2 regions of the Halomonas sp. BM-2019 genome follow, and region 2 is predicted to be linked to the other one. Evidence: predicted binding sites of a transcription regulator. Region 2 holds the regulator's gene; the other holds the start of a gene.
The links. The regulator sigma-54, encoded in region 2, starts transcription at its own class of promoters, with help from an activator protein. The targets are predictions, from matches to a motif close to TGGCACNNNNNTTGCTNT.

Region 1: the regulator sigma-54 is predicted to act here: its motif matches at 3,336-3,353, upstream of J5F18_RS07515 (HAD-IIB family hydrolase).

The regions. Positions count from the first base shown of each region.
Region 1 covers NZ_CP071922.1:1,486,279-1,492,319, reverse strand. Annotated here, with positions in the region: gene J5F18_RS07525 (sugar phosphorylase) at 1-1,054, shown strand, start outside; gene J5F18_RS07520 (glycosyl transferase) at 1,124-2,344, opposite strand; gene J5F18_RS07515 (HAD-IIB family hydrolase) at 2,341-3,297, opposite strand; gene J5F18_RS07510 (porin family protein) at 3,492-3,992, opposite strand; gene J5F18_RS07505 (hypothetical protein) at 4,253-4,672, opposite strand; gene J5F18_RS07500 (DMT family transporter) at 5,046-5,978, opposite strand.
Region 2 covers NZ_CP071922.1:1,735,100-1,740,558, forward strand. Annotated here, with positions in the region: partial or broken gene J5F18_RS08725 (metallopeptidase TldD-related protein) at 1-745, shown strand, start outside; gene J5F18_RS08730 (HPr family phosphocarrier protein) at 905-1,174, opposite strand; gene rapZ (RNase adapter RapZ) at 1,177-2,097, opposite strand; gene J5F18_RS08740 (PTS sugar transporter subunit IIA) at 2,143-2,607, opposite strand; gene raiA (ribosome-associated translation inhibitor RaiA) at 2,615-2,923, opposite strand; gene J5F18_RS08750 (RNA polymerase factor sigma-54) at 3,093-4,505, opposite strand; gene lptB (LPS export ABC transporter ATP-binding protein) at 4,660-5,385, opposite strand; partial or broken gene lptA (lipopolysaccharide transport periplasmic protein LptA) at 5,394-5,459, opposite strand, start outside.

The DNA.
Region 1 (6,041 bases), 250 kb from region 2:
GCGCATCGTCCGCCTCGACGCGATCGCCTACCTGTGGAAGCGGGTAGGCACCCCCTGCATCCACCTGCCCGAGACCCACGAGGTGGTGCGCCTGCTGCGCGCCGTGGTGGATCATGTGGCGCCGGGCACCCTGCTGCTCACCGAGACCAACGTGCCCCACCACGAGAACCTCAGCTACTTTGGCCTCGAACGACTTTCAGATGGCGGGGAGCCCGACGAGGCGCATCTGGTCTACCAGTTCTCGCTGCCGCCGCTGCTGCTGCACACCCTCACCGGCGGCGACGCCACCCTGCTGGCCAGCTGGCTCGAGAGCCTGCCCGAGCTGCCCCCGGGCTGCAGCTACCTCAACTTCACCGCCAGCCACGACGGCATCGGCGTGCGCCCCCTGGAGGGCTGGCTGCCCCCCCACGAGATCGAGGCGCTGCTGGAGCTGATGCACCGCTTCGGCGGCTTCGTCAGCATGCGCAAGCGCCCCGACGGCGAGGACGCACCCTACGAGATCAACATCACCTGGTTCGACGCCATGCAGGGCACCCGGCGCGGCCGGGACCCCTGGCAGATCGAGCGCTTCCTGTGCAGCCAGCACCTGATGCTGGCCCTGCAGGGCATCCCGGCGCTCTACCTGCACTGCCTGACCGGTACCCTCAACGACCTGGAGGGGGTGGAGCGCAGCGGGCGGCTGCGCTCCATCAATCGCCGCCGCTGGCATATGAGCGAGCTCGACGAGCTGCTCGACAGCCGCAACACCCCCACCCGGGAGGTGTTCCTGGCGCTCAAGCGGCGCCTGGCCATCCGCCGCGCGGAGCCCTGTTTCCACCCCGATGCGCCCCAGCGGGTGCTCCCCGCCCCGCCGGCGCTGCTGGTGGTGGAGCGCGGCCCCCTGGACGACGGCCGCCGGCTGCTGGCAATCCATAACGTCAGCGACCAGCGCCAGGAGCTGGCGCTGGCGATTCTCAAGGAAGGCGAGTGGTTCGACCTGCTGGAGAATGCCCCCTGGGCGCCGGTGGAGAGCCTCGCGCCCTACCGCACCCTCTGGCTGGTCCAGCAGCCCTGAACGACAGGAACATCGTTCGAGGCCATTCCGGCGCCTCGCACTATCGCACAACGCCCTGATCCAACCTGGTTATACTTCCCCGGCGTTGTCGGCCTCCACGGCCTCGTTCAGGCGGCCCAGCAGGTCGGGGATCGCCGAGCGCACCCGGTTCCAGCTGGGGATGAAGGGGCGCTCGCCGGGGTTGTCAAGGAAGACACTGCCCGCCTCCAGCAGGTTGGCGGCGAAGAGCTCCACGGCGTGCTCCTCGGCGTGGCGGTCCAGCGAAAGACCGTTCATCACCGCATCGTGGTGGTAGGCCTCGATCAGGTCCAGGGCGAGGCGGTAATAGGTGGCCTTGAGGGTGCGGAAGCCCTCGGCGCTGAAGGTCACCCCCTGGGTGGCCAGCTTGCGGTAGAGCGCCTTGGCGATGTCCAGGCTCATGCGGTTGAGCCCGGCCGAGGGGTCCGCCTCGGAGACCGGCTGGTGCTTGTGGTCGTAGGCGTCGGCCAGGTCTACCTGGCAGAGACGCTTGGTGGAGTGGTTGCGGTGCACCTCGGAGAGCACGCCGATCTCGAGCCCCCAGTCCGCCGGGATACGGATGCCATCGAGCACCTCGGCGCGCATGGCGAACTCGCCGGAGAGCGGATAGCGGTAGCTGTCCAGATACTCGAGGTAGGGCAGCGGCCCGTGCATCTGCTTGAGCGCGCGCAGCAGCGGCGTCACCATCAGCCGCGACACCCGGCCGTTGAGGCGCCCTTCGGCGATGCGCGGATAGTAGCCCTTGCAGAACTCGTAGTTGAAGTGAGGGTGGGCCACCGGGTAGAAGAGCCGCGCCAGCAGGCCCCGGTCGTAGGTGAGGATATCGCAGTCGTGGAGCCCCACCACCGCGCCGCGCCCCGAGGCCTGCACGTAGCCGGCGCAGAACCAGACGTTGCGCCCCTTGCCGGGCTCCTGGGGGGAGAGCCCCTGCTCGGCCAGCTCCGCATCCAGGGCGCGTAGCCGCGGCCCGTCGTTCCACAGGATGCGGTGGCGCTGGGGCAGGCGGGCGAAGAACTTGCGGGCGTGCAGGAACTGCTCGCGGTCGGCGCGATCGAGCCCGATCACCACCTCGGCCAGATAGGGCACCTCGGCCAGCGTCTCGACGATGGATGCCAGCGCCGGCCCCTCCAGCTCCGAGTAGAGCGAGGGCAGGATCAGGCTCATGGGCCGGCGCCGACCGAACTCGACGAGCTCCGCCTCCAGCGCCGCCACCGGGCGCCGGGTGAGGTTGTGAAAGTCGGTGATGATGCCGTTCTGATGGAAGTCGCTCATGCCGGCGCCTCCTCGGCCGCCTCGCGCTTCGCCTCAGGGTTGGCTTCAGGCCGGGCCTCGACCGCGTCACGCAGCGCCGCCGGAATCACCCGGCGGTCGGCTCGCCCCCACCAGTAGGCCACCCCCTCGGCCCAGCCGGCGGGCCCTGTCGCCTCGCTGCGGTAGAGCGCCGGCTGAGTCGGCGACACGTCCAGGCCGTGGCAGCCGCGGATCACCACCGCCTGGTCCACCGCCTCGAGCATGGGGATGTCGTTGGGACCGTCGCCCAGGGCCAGGGTCAGGGGCCGGCGGCCGCGCAGCGCCTCGAAGCGCGAGATCAGCCAGGCGACAGCGCTGCCCTTGTGGGCGGTGCCGGTGGCGTGCCAGAAGCGCCCGCCGCGCACCAGCTGCAGGCCGTCCCCGACGAGGCCTTCGCGCAGCTCCTCGAGGCGCGCATCGTCGTCCTCCCACACCAGCGGCTCGCTGCCCTCACGCAGCCGGGCCAGACGCGCCTCGGGCTCGGGAAGCCCGGTGAAGGCCACGAGCTCATCCAGAGCCATCTCGCTCATGGTGGTGAAACGCACGCCGAGCCGCTCGCGCCATACCGCCAGACGCTTGCGCACGAAGCCGATGTCCACGCCCAGGGTGCGGATGCCCAGGCCGTCGGGGCCGGGGCGGTCGATGCGGGCGTGGCACCAGGCCGGCGGCAGGCCGACCAGGGCGCCGTTCTCGGCGATGAAGGGGGTATCGGTCAGGCCCAGGGCCTGGCGCAGCGGCACGATCTCGCTGCGGGTCTTGCTGGTCACCGGGATCACCGGCACGCCCAGCTGCTTGAGCCGGGCCAGCCAGGGACCGGCGGGGCCCCAGTCGTAGCTGTGGTGGTCGAGCAGCGAGCCGTCCAGGTCGGTGAACAGCAGCCGCGGGGTGAAGGCGGCATCGAGGCCGGTATCCGGCGTGGGGCGTGAATCGGTCATGGCAGCTCCCGGGCATGGCATCAGGTCATTGCCCAGACCTTGCACAGGGCGTGCCAACCCCCTCCCATGGCGGCCTACAGCGCCAGGAACCCTCACCATGCACCATTACAGTGCAAATCAGCGCACCATGAAAAGGCAGACGCCCCGAAGCGTGAAGCCTCGGGGCGCCGGGGACAGCGGGTCGTTGGGATTGATCAGAAGCGGTAACGCACGCCCACGCTGGCCGCATCGAAGTTGTAGCGGGACTTGTCCAGGTAGCGCATGTAGTCCGCGCCCACGGCGAGGTTGGGGGCCACGTCGAGTTCGGCGCCGGCCCCGTAGGAGAAGCCGCTCTCACGGTCGATGTTGAAGTCCACCTCGGTGAAGCCGGCCAGGCCGTAGAGGCGGAACTCCGGGGCCACCGGCAGGATGCCCTTGGCGTAGGCACCGATCAGGTAGTCCAGCTCCGCCCCGCCGTCGGAGCCGCCGCCGCCCAGGTGGCCCTCCACGGCGAAGTACTCGTTGATCTCGGCGCCGCCGCGCAGGCGCAGGCCGACGCTGTCGCGATCGGGGGCACGGTCGCGGTCGAGCTTCCAGAACATGGCGTCGCCGCCGATATAGGCCTTGGGGTAGAAGGCCTGCTGGGCCTGGGCGGTGGTGGCCGCGCCGGCGGCGACCAGGGCCGCGGCGGTCGCGGCGAGAGTAAGGCGTTTCATGGCGTCCTCCCTGTTAATGAACACCGTTTGATAACACCATTCAGTGTGCTCCCAGCCCGGCAAGGCTGCAAGGCCCGATTGTGCAAAAGCCGGCCAAGGCGCGTCGCCGGGCGGCGACGTTTCACCGGCTCACGCCCGCCGGGACAGCCCAGGAACAGGATCCCCGCCAGCACGATGCCCCCCCCCACCAGTTGCACCGGCGAGCAGCCTGGCCAGAGTGGCTGGACATGTTGAGCGAGTATGGGCTGTGAGCGCTACGCCTATCCGCCTGCCTTGAGTTGGGCGACCGTGCCCATGGGAATGAACATCCTCAACGGGTTGGAAGGCAGCGGTTGAAAGCCGAAGCCGGCGTATAACCGCTGCCGTCGAGATACGGCCGCTGGGTTGCCGCAATCCAGGATGTCGAGCAGAACCACGGCAGTGCCGAGCCGCTGCGAGGCCAGGTAGGCCCCTTGCAGGGCATCGATCAGAAGCCGACTGCCGATGCTCTCTCCCTGGCGGGACCTGTCGACGCCAATCATGCCGATGAACGCTGCCGGAATACTGCCATCGGCCAGGGCAAAGCGCTGATAACGCTTGAGCAAGTCTGCGCAATGCGCGCTGTGTGCGTTGATCGAGTAGAACCCGAGGATCGCCTCGGGGCGCTTCTCGGGGTCCACCATCACGAACACTCTTGCCATCCCGCACCTCATCACGCGGCTGGCGGTTTCCTTCAGTGAGCCTATTTGGCCGGTTTCATGGTGGGAGGCCGGGTTTCCCGGCGGTTCGACGCTTCGACGAATGGAGGCCGAAGGACTCCCGGCGGCAGCCGCAAACGCCAGCAACCCCGCCAAGGCGCCTGCGGCGCCATTCGCTCGGGGGAACCCAAGCTCCCACAGGGCAGCTTCACGCTAATTTGCGATGATCCGAATTTTCGATCGAGCGGTGGCCAGGCCTGCGAGAGGCTCCCGAAGGCCTGTATTAGTGGAATTGATAGGGCAGGCAGCGGCTGAAGATGGCCCAGCGCTGGGCGTGGCCTGACGCAAGGTCTTCAGTGCCTGCTGGTGGCGCCCCTCACGCCCGCCGAGACAGTCCCAGGAACAGGATCCCCGCCAGCACGATGCCGCCCCCCGCCAGCTGCACGGGCGAGAGCGCCTGGCCCAGTACCAGGTAGCCCAGCACCAGGGCCGCCACCGGCTCCATGTTCATGGCCGGGGCGTTGCGCGCCATGTCGAGCCTGGGCACGCAGATGAAGAGCACCGAGAAGGCCAATGCATAGCAGAGCGCCAGGAACCCAAGGCCCGTCCAGCCGGGCAGCGACTGGGGCAGCGCCATGCCGCCCGGCACCAGCCCGAACACCCCGGCGATGACCATGGCCACCAGCACCGTGAGCATGGTCAGCAGGCTGCGCAGGGTGCTGCCCATCGCGGCCAGGCGATGCTCGGTGATCCACAGCGCGCCAGCGAAGGCACTGGCGGCGGCCAGGCCGAAGGCCACCCCGGCCAGCCAGCCGGGTCCCATGGCCCCGGGGTCGCCGATCCAGGCCGGCACGTCCAGCACCACCACCAGGCCCACCAGGATGATGCCCATGACCAGGGCCGCGCGAGCGGTAGGCCGCGGGCCGCCCAGGGCCCAGGAGAGCAGCGCCAGCTGGATCGGCAGGGTGTTCATCAGCAGCAGTGCCACCACCACCGGGATGCGCGCCACCGCCGAGTAGAGGCTGAGGCTCTGCACCGCCACCAGCAGGCCCACCGCAAGCTGCCAGCCGCCGGTGCCGGCGGGCAGCCGCAGCGCCTTGCGCTGCGCCACCACCAGCATCGCCAGCGCCAGGGCGGCCACCCCGGAACGCAGCACGATCGCCAGCAGCAGCCCCGCCCCTGAATCGAAGGCGACCCGGGCCGCCACATGGTTGGCGGCGAACAGGGTAGCCAGGGCGCACATCAGGGCCAGGGCCAGTGGCCGGGGGAAGGGAACCGGCGCCGACAGGGCGGCAGAGGGACTCGACATGTCACGGCTTCCGTGCAGAGTGTGGCGGGAAAGAAACGCGCTGGCGTCTCGTGGCATGATGGC
Region 2 (5,459 bases):
CGATTACGACTACACCAGCGCGCGCAATCCCCGCGACCTGTTGGCTCCGGAACGGGTCGGCGAGAGCGCTGCCGAACGCACCCTGCGTCGCCTGGGGGCCCTCCGCCCGGCCACCGGCCGCCTGCCGGCGCTGTTCGACCCGACCCTTGCCGCGGGCCTGGTCGGCTCGCTGATGGGTGCCATTGCCGGCGGGGCGCTGTTCCGCCAGGCCTCCTTCCTGTGCGACCGCCTGGGGGAGCCCCTCTTTCCCGAGTGGTTCAGCCTCCAGGAGCAGCCCATGGAGGTGGGCGCCATGGCGAGCTCCCCCTTCGACAATGACGGCGTCCAGACCCGCGACAATGTCTTCATCGAGAGAGGTCGCCTGGCCAGCTACATGCTCTCCGCCTACAGCGCGCGGCGCCTGGGGATGCAGACCACCGGCAACGCCGGGGGCGCCCGCAACCTGCGCATCGAGGCGCCGCTGGTCTCGCGCGATGAGCTGCTTGCCCGCATGGGACGCGGGGTGCTGGTCACCGAGCTGATGGGGCAGGGGGTCAACGCGGTGACCGGCGACTACTCCCGTGGCGCGGCGGGCTTCTGGGTCGAGGACGGCGAGATCCGGCATCCGGTGGAGGAGTTCACCATCGCCGGCAACCTGGAGGCGATGTTCCAGGGGCTGGCCGGCATCGGCAGCGACACCGACACCCGCGGCAGCATCCATACCGGCAGCTGGCTGATCGATGAGATGACCGTGGCGGGTGGCTGACGTCCCCGGGTTAACCCGGGAGTCCCAGTCTGCGACGGAGAGGGATGAGCGAGCGAAGGTCAGGCAAGGCGAAGCCCGACGAGCAAGCGGAGTTTAGGGAACCTAAATGAGCATTGTGAGGAGGGCTTCAACGCCGCTTGGCCGAGCGCAGCCATTCCGTTACTCATCTTCGTCGAAGCGGGCCTCGAACAGCGCCTCCACGGCCTCCAGCGCCGCCTCGGCCTCCTCCCCCTCGGCGGTCACGGTGAGCTCTGTGCCGCAGGGGGCGGCCAGCATCAGCAGTGACATGATATTGGCGGCGTCGCCCTCCAGGGAGCCGTTGGCCACGCTGACGCGGGCGGCGAAGGGCTGGCAGCACTGTACCAGCTTGGTGGCGGCGCGGGCGTGCAGGCCGCGTCGGTTGGTCAGGGTCAGCTTGCGTTGCGGCACGCTCAACTTCCTTGATCGGGAGTGTCGGGGCGTGCGGGGGCATGCGTCGTGGTCAGGACGTCGTGGATGCCCAGCTCGCGATGACGCAGACGGACGTCGGCCTGCTGGCTCGCCAGCTGTTCCGCCAGCTGCTCGGCCAGGTAGACGGAGCGGTGCTGGCCGCCGGTGCAGCCGATGGCCACCGTCAGGTAGCTGCGGTGGCTGGCGAGATAGCGGGGCAGCCAGCGTTCCACCCAGCCCTGGATATCGCGGCGCATCTCGTCGACGGCCGGGTAGCTGGCCAGGAACTCCATCACCGGGGCATCACGCCCGGTGGCGCTGCGCAGGCGCGGATCCCAGTAGGGGTTGGGCAGGCAGCGGGCGTCGAACACCAGATCGGCGTCCAGGGGGACGCCGCGCTTGAAGCCGAAGGACTCGATGGTGAGGGTCAGCCGCCCCGGACGGTGGCGTGCCACCTGGTCACTGATGCGGCGGCGCAGCTCGTGCACCGACAGCCGGGTGGTGTCGATCACCAGCTCCGCCAGGTCGCGGATCTCGGAGAGCGCCTGCTCCTCGGAGTCGATCGCCTCGGCCAGGGTCATCTCGCTGTCGCGGGTGAGGGGGTGGCGGCGCCGTGTCTCCGAGTAGCGCTCGAGCAGGACCCGCGGCTCGGCGGTGAGGTAGATCACCTGGCAGGCGATGCCGCGGTCGCGAAGGGCCTGCAGCAGGTGGGGAAAGCGCTTGAGGGCCTGGGGGAGGTTGCGCGCGTCGATGCTCACGGCGATGGAGGAGTGCGGCGACTCGGCGCCCTTGAGCTCGTCCACCAGCGGGCCCAGCAGCATCGCCGGGAGGTTGTCGATGGCGTAGTGGCCGAGGTCCTCCAGGGCCTGCAGCGCGATCGACTTGCCCGAGCCGGAACGGCCGCTGATGATCACGAGCTGCATGGGGGTCTCCTGGTCGGGGGGCTGGCCGGGCGGCCCGTCGGGCCGTCAGCCCTGTCGTCGGATCGCCTCGATGAGTCTTTCGTGCAGTTCGCGCTGGCTCTCGCTTCGGCGCAGCACGGTGCGTGTCTCGCCGTCGTTCATCACGCCCGCCACCTGCGCCAGCAGGGCCAGGTGGGCATCGTCGGCCTCTTCGGGAACCAGCAGCACGAACACCAGGTCGACGGGTTCGCCGTCGATGGCGTCGAAGTCCACCGGCTCGGCCAGCTTGAGGAAGCCGGCAATGGGGGCCTTGCAGTGGGGACTCCGGGCATGGGGAATGGCCACCCCGTTGCCGATCCCGGTGCTGCCCAGGCGCTCACGCCCGATCAGCCTGCTGAACACCTCCTGGCTGTCGAGGCTGGGGGTGTTCTGGGCGATAAAGGTGCTGAAGAACTCCAGCACCCGCTTCTTGCTTCCCCCGGGCACACCGAAGAGGGTGCGCTCGGGGGGCAGGATGGTTTCCAGTGTCATGACGGGATCAGCGGGCCCCGGCGCCCTGGGCGCGGGCCTGGGTCTTTTCCTTGTGCTTGACCAGTTGGCGGTCCAGCTTGTCGGCCAGGGCATCGATGGCGGCGTACATGTCGCCATCCTGAGCCTCGGCGTGCAGGTCGGCACCGGCGGCATGCAGGGTGCAGGCGGCGAGTTGACGTTCCTTCTCCACGGACAGGATCACCTGGACGTTGGTGATGTTGTCGTAATGGCGCTCCACGCGAGCCAGTTTCTCGTCCACATAGCCACGCAGGGCGTCGGTCAATTCCACATGATGGCCGGTGATGTTGACTTGCATGACAAGCTCCTTGCTCATTGGTGATGGCTCGATTGTAACCCTTTTTCCCGCCTTGCATACCCCCTCACCGCCGCTGCTGCGGCAGGCCTGATGCGGGTTATCGGAGCCTGTGCAGGTGGCGGCCGGCAGATGACGTGACTGCCGCCTCGGGGCATGCTGGGAGATGGGCTCAGCGCAGCCGCTTGCGCTCGCTGGAGGAGGGGATGCCCATGGCTTCTCGATACTTCGCTACCGTACGACGGGCCACCTGGATGCCGGCCTCCTCGAGCAGGGCCACCAGCTTGCTGTCGGAGAGCGGCTTGCGTGGCGGCTCCTCCTGGATCAGCTTGCGGATGCGCGCGCGGATCGCCGTGCTGGAGTGGGCATCGCCCTCGCCGTTGCCCCCCACCTGGCTGGAGAAGAAGTATTTCAGCTCGAAGACGCCGCGGGGCGTATAGATGAACTTCTGGGTGGTGACTCGCGAGATGGTCGACTCGTGCATCTCCACGGCCTGGGCGATATCGGCCAGGATCAGCGGCTTCATCGCCTCCTCGCCCTGTTCCAGGAAGTCAAGCTGGCGGGCCATGATCTCGCGCCCTACCCGCAGCAGGGTGTCGTTGCGGCTGGAGAGGCTCTTCATCAGCCAGCGGGCCTCCTGCAGGTGGTCCTTGAGGAACTGGTTGTCCTGGCTCTTGTCGGTGCGACGGATCAGGGCGGCATAGTCGGGCTGGATGCGCAGCCGCGGCAGCGCCTCGGGGTTCAGCTCCACCTGCCAGCCGGCGCTGTCGTGGCGAGCCACCAGGTCGGGAATCACGTAGTCGCGTTCGATGCCGGCGTAGGCGCTGCCTGGGCGGGGGTCCAGCGAGCGCACCAGGGTGATCACCGCCTCCAGGGCGTCGTCGTCGAGCCCCAGCCGGCGCTTGAGCAGGCGACGATCGTCGCCGGCCAGGGCCTCGAGAAACTGGCGCACCAGCCGACGCGCCTGGGGCAGCAGGGGGGTGTCGTCGGGCAGGGCGGCCAGCTGCAGCATCAGGCACTCGCGCAGGTCGCGGGCGAAGACACCGGTGGGCTCGAACTGCTGAAGCCGCAGCAGCACCTGCTCCACTTCGCGGCTGCGCAAGCCGTCGAGCCCCTGGGCGCGGAGGCCTTCGCGGATCTCGTCGACGGGCTGGGCCAGGTAGCCGGCCGGGTCCACCGCATCGATCAGGCTCTCGGCGACCTGGCGCTCGCGAGGGTCCAGGTCCGTCATCGCCAGCTGCCAGACCAGATGGCCCTGGAGGCTCTGTACGCTCGCCTCCCGTTCGAAGTCCGGGCCTTCGCCGCCGGCGGGGGCGCCCAGGTCCTGGTAGGTGTCCGACCAGTCGCTGTCGGTGGTGAGCTCGTCGGGGATCTCGCTGGCCCAGTCATCCTCGGGGGTCTCGCTGACCGCCTGTTCGCCGAAGCCCTCCTCGAGCTCCAGCATGGGGTTGGACTCCAGCGCCTGCTGGATCTCCTGGCGCAGGTCGAGGGTGGAGAGCTGCAGCAGGGCGATGGCCTGCTGGAGCTGGGGCGTCATCGTCAGCTGGGTGCCGACGCGCAGCTGCAGGGAGGCTTTCATGGCCATGGTGACGGAGTCCCTCTCTGACGGGAAAGCCTCACCCTAGCGCGGGTGCGTCGGGCTTGCAAGCGGAGACGAAGCAACATCCATGCCAGGCGCAAGACGCATGCCGCCATCGAATAACGACATGCATATCAGGGGGCTGCGGCCGGAAGGCGGGTCAGAGGCGGAAGTCCTGGCCCAGGTAGACCTCGCGCACGCGCTGGTTGGCGAGGATCGACTCGGCGTTGCCCTCGGCGATGATCTGGCCGTCGCCGACGATGTAGGCGGTGTCGCAGATATCCAGGGTCTCGCGGACGTTGTGGTCGGTGATCAGTACGCCGATGTCGCGGGCCTTGAGCTGCCGGATGATACCCTTGATCTCCCCCACCGAGATGGGGTCGACGCCGGCGAAGGGCTCGTCGAGCAGGATAAAGGCGGGCTCCGTGGCCAGGGCCCGGGCGATCTCCACCCGGCGCCGTTCGCCACCGGAGAGGCTCATGCCGAGGTTGTCGCGGATATGGGTTACGTGGAAGTCCTCGAGTAGCTGCTCGAGGCGCGCCCGGCGCCCCTCCCGGTCGAGGTCCCGGCGGGTCTCGAGGATCGCCATGATGTTGTCGGCCACCGACAGCTTGCGGAAGATCGACGCTTCCTGGGGCAGGTAGCCGATGCCGGACCGGGCGCGCTCGTGCATGGCGGCCCGCGACAGGTCCAGGTCGTCGATGGCCACCTCGCCGGCGTCGGCGCGCACCAGCCCCACGATCATGTAGAAGGAGGTGGTCTTGCCGGCGCCGTTGGGGCCCAGCAGGCCGACGATGCTGCCCTGGCGGATGGCCAGGCTGATGTCCTGCACCACACGGCGGCGCTTGTAGCTCTTGGCCAGGTGGCGGGCATGAAGAGTCTGCATGGGCGGCCTTACTGCTCGGGCTGTAGGGTCATGCGGATGCGCTGGCGTCCCTCGACGCCCTCGGCCTCGCTGCG